Regions from separate parts of the Brassicibacter mesophilus genome, predicted to be linked through region 2. Evidence: riboswitches for the same ligand, from Rfam matches in the RefSeq annotation. Region 2 holds a riboswitch; the other holds the start of a gene.
The links. Region 2 has a riboswitch for FMN ahead of ribD (bifunctional diaminohydroxyphosphoribosylaminopyrimidine deaminase/5-amino-6-(5-phosphoribosylamino)uracil reductase RibD). Riboswitches for the same ligand answer to the same signal wherever they lie in the genome.
Positions count from the first base shown of each region.

Region 1: linked by a shared signal. The riboswitch ahead of HNR33_RS17140 (ECF transporter S component) and the one ahead of ribD (bifunctional diaminohydroxyphosphoribosylaminopyrimidine deaminase/5-amino-6-(5-phosphoribosylamino)uracil reductase RibD) in region 2 are both predicted to bind FMN.

Region 1 covers NZ_JBNPXI010000019.1:51,931-55,105, forward strand. The annotation lists gene HNR33_RS17130 (ATP-binding protein) at 1-406, shown strand, start outside; gene HNR33_RS17135 (amidohydrolase) at 445-1,605, shown strand; FMN riboswitch at 1,657-1,774, shown strand; gene HNR33_RS17140 (ECF transporter S component) at 1,894-2,496, shown strand; gene tsaE (tRNA (adenosine(37)-N6)-threonylcarbamoyltransferase complex ATPase subunit type 1 TsaE) at 2,693-3,160, shown strand.
Region 2 covers NZ_JBNPXI010000008.1:128,624-131,798, forward strand. The annotation lists gene HNR33_RS10870 (bifunctional 3,4-dihydroxy-2-butanone-4-phosphate synthase/GTP cyclohydrolase II) at 1-133, opposite strand, end outside; gene ribE (riboflavin synthase) at 152-802, opposite strand; gene ribD (bifunctional diaminohydroxyphosphoribosylaminopyrimidine deaminase/5-amino-6-(5-phosphoribosylamino)uracil reductase RibD) at 787-1,908, opposite strand; FMN riboswitch at 2,147-2,264, opposite strand; gene HNR33_RS10885 (hypothetical protein) at 2,410-2,820, shown strand; gene HNR33_RS10890 (hypothetical protein) at 2,866-3,000, opposite strand; gene HNR33_RS10895 (dipeptidase) at 3,064-3,175, opposite strand, start outside.

The sequences.
Region 1 (3,175 bases), on a different contig from region 2:
TAAAAAGATAGATAAAATAAATACTAAAACAAATGAGCTGATGAAATTTGACAATTTGAAAGCACTCGTTATTGATGATAAAGAGCAAGTTGGAGGAACTATTGTTAAAATGCTTGATGTTATAAATGTAAAAGCAGAAACTGAGCTGCATAGTGGAGAAGTTATGGATAGGCTGTCAGAATGTAAATATGATATAATAATATGTGATCTTGCTATGCCTGTTATGAATGGAATAGAAGTAGCAAAGTTTGTAAAATATAGATATCCAGATATTAAATTCATATTGATGACTGGATGGCCTGGTGGATTGCAGGAAGACACGATAAGATATATCGACTATGTATTACATAAACCATGTACTATTGATGAATTAGCTTCAGCTGTAAATAGCGTAATCTTATCTTGATGTTTATTTAAATTATAGAATTTTTAGGGGGGCTTTTTATGTTACTGATTAAGAATGCTAAAATTTATACTATGGCAGACAAAAATTATGAGAATGGAAGTATCCTAATTGAAAATGGCAAGATAAAAGAAATAGGAAATGATATTGTAGCGCCGTTAGATACCGAAGTCATTGATGCGGAAGGAAGAATGGTTACCCCAGGGTTTATAGATGCTCATTGTCATCTTGGAATGTGGGAAAGTGGCATTGGATTTGAGGGTGATGATGGAAATGAAATGGTTGATCCTGTAACGCCTCATTTAAGAGCAATAGATGGTATTAATCCAATGGATATAAGCTTTAAAGAGGCATATGAAGGGGGAGTAACATGTGCTGCAACAGGTCCAGGAAGTGCCAATGTTGTTGGAGGGCAATTTGCTGCTATAAAGACTTATGGAGATAGGGTAGACGACATGATAGTAAAGGAGCCTCTAGCTATGAAGATAGCTTTTGGCGAGAATCCAAAAAGGGTATATAGCAATCAAAAAAAATCCCCTATGACTAGAATGGCTACAGCAGCTGTACTTAGAGAAACTATTATTAAAGCAAAGAGATACGCAGAAAAACTTGAAAAATCTAAGGACGATCCTTCCAAAGCTCCTGAGTTCGACATGAAAATGGAAGCTATGGTCAAGGTTATAAGAAAAGAAATCCCTTTAAAAGCTCATGCTCATAGAGCTGATGATATATTTACTGCTTTAAGAATAGCAAAGGAGTTTGATTTGGACATTACTTTAGATCATTGTACCGAAGGGCATTTAATAGCCGAGCATATTGTTGAAGAGGGTAAATATGCCATTGTTGGACCTAGTTTGACTGATAGATCTAAATTTGAATTAAGAAACTTGACATTTGAAACACCTGCGGTATTACAAAAAGCAGGAGTAAAGATAGCTATAATGACAGATTCACCTGTTATACCACTGCAATATCTTCCGCTTTGTGCAGGATTGGCAGTAAAATCAGGGCTAGATGAAATAGAAGCACTGAAAGCTATAACTATAAATGCAGCGGAAATTCTTGGCATTAACGACAGAGTTGGAAGCATAGAAGTAGGTAAGGATGCTGATATAGTAATATTTGATGGAAATCCTCTTACAGATATAGACTGCAAAACATTTGCTACAATAATCGATGGAAAAATTATATATAAAAGATAATTGACAAAATAATACTTGTATGAAATAATTAAACTGTAAATTAAATATTTTTATAATCTTCAGGGCAGGGTGTAATTCCCGACCGGCGGTATAGTCCGCGAGCTGCTTTTGCAGTTGACTTGGTGAGATTCCAAGACCGACAGTAAAGTCTGGATGGAAGAAGGTTAGAAAGTTTAATCTAGTGTATGCTAGGTTGACTATCTTGATATTCAAGCCCTGATACGATGCTTCAGGGCTTTTTAGCGTCTAATGGCTCTGAAGAGAAATATAATACTTGGAGGGGTTATTATGTTGACAATGAAACAGAAAATATCTACAAGAATGATGACCAAAATATCGGTATTATCAGTAATTGCATTTATAATAATGTATATAGAGATACCACTTTGGTTTACTCCAACATTTCTTAAGATTGACTTGAGCGATTTACCAGCGCTTATTGGAGCTTTTTCACTAGGTCCCGTTGCAGGAGTATTGATAGAACTAATAAAGAACATACTTCATATAGCTATAAAGGGGACTTCAACAATGGGAGTTGGAGAGCTTGCTAACTTTATAGTTGGAAGTGTATTAGTGTTTACTTCTGGCTATATATACAGTAAAAATAAGAGCTTTAAAATGGCTGTTATTGGTATGATAGCAGGAACAATAGTAATGACCTTAATTGCTTCAGTGATGAATTACTACTTACTTATACCATTCTATGCGAAGCTGTATGGGATGCCTATACAGGCATATGTTGAGCTTGGTGCTAAGGTAAACAAATTTGTAGTAGACTATAGAACATTTATATTGTTTGGAATAGTTCCTTTCAACTTTGCAAAAGGTGTATTAGTTTCGCTAGTTACTTTGCCTCTTTATAAAAGAGTATCTCCAGCACTTCATAGATAAGAGAGAATATTAATAAAAAAGAACGGCAAAATCTCATTAGCATTTTCTTATCTTTTCTATTCATATATATATATTTTTTTGAAATAGAAAGCATCTCAATTTGAGATGCCTTTTTGTGTGCTTAGGGCACTTGTATATCCACTGTAAAGTGGATATAATATTTTTAAAGCCTAGAGAGAAGGAAAGGATGAAGTAATTGTTTAAAATTATTATAAACAGTGTTGAAGCCACAGAAAAGTTAGGAGAAAATATAGGAAGGTTACTTAATGGTGGAGAAATAATATGTATGACAGGAGATTTAGGTGCGGGAAAAACTACTTTATCTCAATCAATAGCAAAAGGACTTGATGTAGATGAATATGTTACAAGTCCCACATTTACTATTATAAACGAATATGAAGGAAGATGCCCATTATACCACTTTGACGTATATAGAATAAATGATATAGATGAAATGTATGATTTAGGATATGAAGAATATTTTTATTCAGATGGTGTGACAATTATAGAATGGGCTAATATAATAGAAGATATTTTACCAAAAGATAAACTTTATATAGAGATAAAAAAAGGAAGTTCAGCAGACGAGAGAGAAATCTTGATATCTGGATATGGGGATGAATATGAAAGGATAATAGAAGGTTTACATGAAATGTATAAATAGTTAGATTCCCAAAAA
Region 2 (3,175 bases):
TCTGTGCTGTAGTCTTCTCAGCAACCATCAAAAGGTCACCTTCATTCTCCCTATTTTCATCATCTACTACAACAATAATTTTTCCAGCCTTAATGTCTTCAAGAGCCTCTTCTATAGTGTTAAAGTTAATCATTAAATTCACCTCACCTTTTTATATGAACCCATTTTCCACCAAAAAAGTCATATCAATTTCTTTCTTAGGATGTTGATTATTTTTAAACAGTACAAATTTCTCAATATATTTTCCAACCATGTCACATTCAAGATTAACCTGATCCCCAATATTTTTTTCAAGAATAGTTGTCTCATCTCTAGTAAGAGGAATGATTGAAACCTTAAAACTGCTATCATCTACATCTGCTACTGTAAGACTTGTTCCATCTATTGCAACAGAACCTTTTTGGACTATATACTTAATAATCTCTTGTTTAGCGCCTATATGAATCCATGTTGCATTGTCTTCTTTCTTAAATCCTCTAACAGTCCCAACTCCATCGATATGCCCTGAAACTATATGTCCTCCAAGTCTGTCTCCGAGCTTTAAAGCTCTTTCAAGATTAATCCTGCTACCATTTTTTAGTGTGCCAAGATTACTTCTTCTCATAGTCTCAGGCATTACATCTATAGAAAAACCATTTTCAGTATGATTAGTGACTGTAAGACAAACACCATTTGTACTGATACTATCTCCAAGCTTTATATCCTCAAGCACCTTCTTTGCTCTAATGGTAATCTTAGCTGAATTTGCACCTATTATGACTGATTCCACTGTCCCTATTTCTTCAACTAGTCCTGTGAACATATTTCTTGTTCATCCTTTCTTATATAGGCTTTTATCATGATGTCATCATCAAACCTTGAAACTTTAATATTTTCCAGCATAAATGCATTGCGTATATACTCTTTGCCACTACCTCCTACTGGTGTTTTTGCAGTATCTCCACCTATAATCTTTGGAGCAATAAAGGATATGATTTCATCAACTATACCTTCATTAAGTGCACTGAAATTCAAACTGCTTCCACCTTCTATAAGTAAGCTGTCTATTCCCTTTTCACCAAGTACTTTTACTAGCCATCTTAAATCTACTTTATTATCCTTCACTGGAACCTTAAGTACTTCAGCACCTTTTTTAAGGATAGCTTCTATCTTGTGATTATCTGCTTTTTCTGTAACAGCTATTACGGTTTTCACATCTAATGCAGTAGAAAGTATTTGTGAATCTAATGGTATTCTTCCATTTGAATCAACTATTATTCTAACTGGGTTAGACCCTTTTTCATTTTTTAGTCTTGTAGTTAGCAATGGATCATCTGCTAGCACTGTCCCTATACCCACCATAATCGCAGACATTCTATGTCTTAGTTGATGAACATATTCTCTGGACTTTTCATTTGTTATCCATTTAGAGTCCCCTGTAAATGCTGCAATCTTACCATCTAATGTCATGGCTGTCTTGAGTATGCAAAATGGGAGTTTTGTAGTTATATATTTGATGAATATCTCATTTAGCTCTTTTATCTCTTGTTCTAATATGCCAGTTACAACTTCTATTCCATTATCCTTTAAGATTTTAATTCCTCTTCCTGAAACAATAGGGTTGGGATCCTTCATTCCTATTACTACCTTGGATATTCCTTTCTGTACTATTGCATTAGCGCACGGTGGAGTTTTCCCATAATGAGAGCAGGGTTCAAGTGTTACATACATTGTTGACCCTCTCACATCATCAGTTGCATTATTAAACGCATTTATTTCTGCATGTGGTCCTCCATAAACTTCGTGATAACCCTCACCTATTATTAGTCCATCCTTAACTATAACTGCTCCTACTAATGGATTAGGACTAGCGAAGCCAATACCTTTTTGAGATAATTGGATAGCTCTTTTCATATATTCAAGATGCAAAAAATCACCTCCACTCTAAATAATATTTGCAATATTGTGAGATTTTATAGGTAACCAAGTTCAAGATAAAAAATATTGCATGAATTTTGGTTATCTATATTAAGAAAAATAATAATTCGCAATAGGCAGGACAAAAAGAAAAGTAAAATAAAAGCAGCTCTGAAAATCATAAAGATTTCAGGGCTGCTTATGTTCTAAGTAAACAGTATTCAAGAATACAAAAAACTTACACTTACAGACTTTCCTTCTTCCATCCAGACTTTACTGTCGGTCCTGGAATTTCACCAGATCAACTGTATACACAGTTCGCGGACTATACCGCCGGTCGGGAATCTCACCCTGCCCTGAAGGATTATTAATTTTAACATTAATATATCAATATTTAGAATATATGTCAATATTGTTTAGTAAGTTATTCATATTCCCTTTTTGTATCAATGAAAAGAATTGGACATATTATATTATTGCAAAAGGATTCTTTAGGAAAGGAGGCTGTCTAAAGTGAATTCAAACAATAATGTTGCGAATATTATAAGTAAAGTAATTCTAAGTGAAGATCTGATGAAAAAATATGAAGAATTTCAAAAAGAGTACAGCGATAAATCTAACGACTATCTACTACGGGAAATTAATAGAGTAAAAGGAGAAGTATCCCAAGAAATACGGCTTCAGCACATTAAAAATCTAGAATATCTGGCACAGATGGAAGGATTCGTAACAGATGAAGTAAAACAAAAAATAGCTGTTGTCAAAGAAGTACTGAATATTGAAGACATATCTTCAAATGTTAATCCTTATCCATCAAATCAATTCCTTACGGGCTCCAGTTTATTGTTATGGTTCCTGCTAGTATCAGTATTATTTAGACCAGGTTTTTTCAGAAGACCTTTTAAAAGAAGACCTTTTTATTAGAAAGTAAATAAAAGAACTCCATAGTCTGATGGAGTTCTTTTACTATTACTTACCTGTCCTTTCAAATGCAATTAAATAGTATTTCTCTCCTAGCTGTTGCTCAAGTTGCTGTATTTGATTTAACTCATTGTCATTAACATTAGCTAAAGGTACTTGATCGAGTTTATTCTTCTTATCCATAGCTTTACCTCCCATATATTTTAATTTATTATTGGCAAGTAATGGCTATTTTATTCTTTCTAGTTACTTTAAAATCTCATTTATAATTCTATAAAAGTTTTTATAGCTTATCTTTTCGATGTCCTCTTTGCTATATCCACGTTCTTTCATGATTTTTATAATATTTTGCACTTTT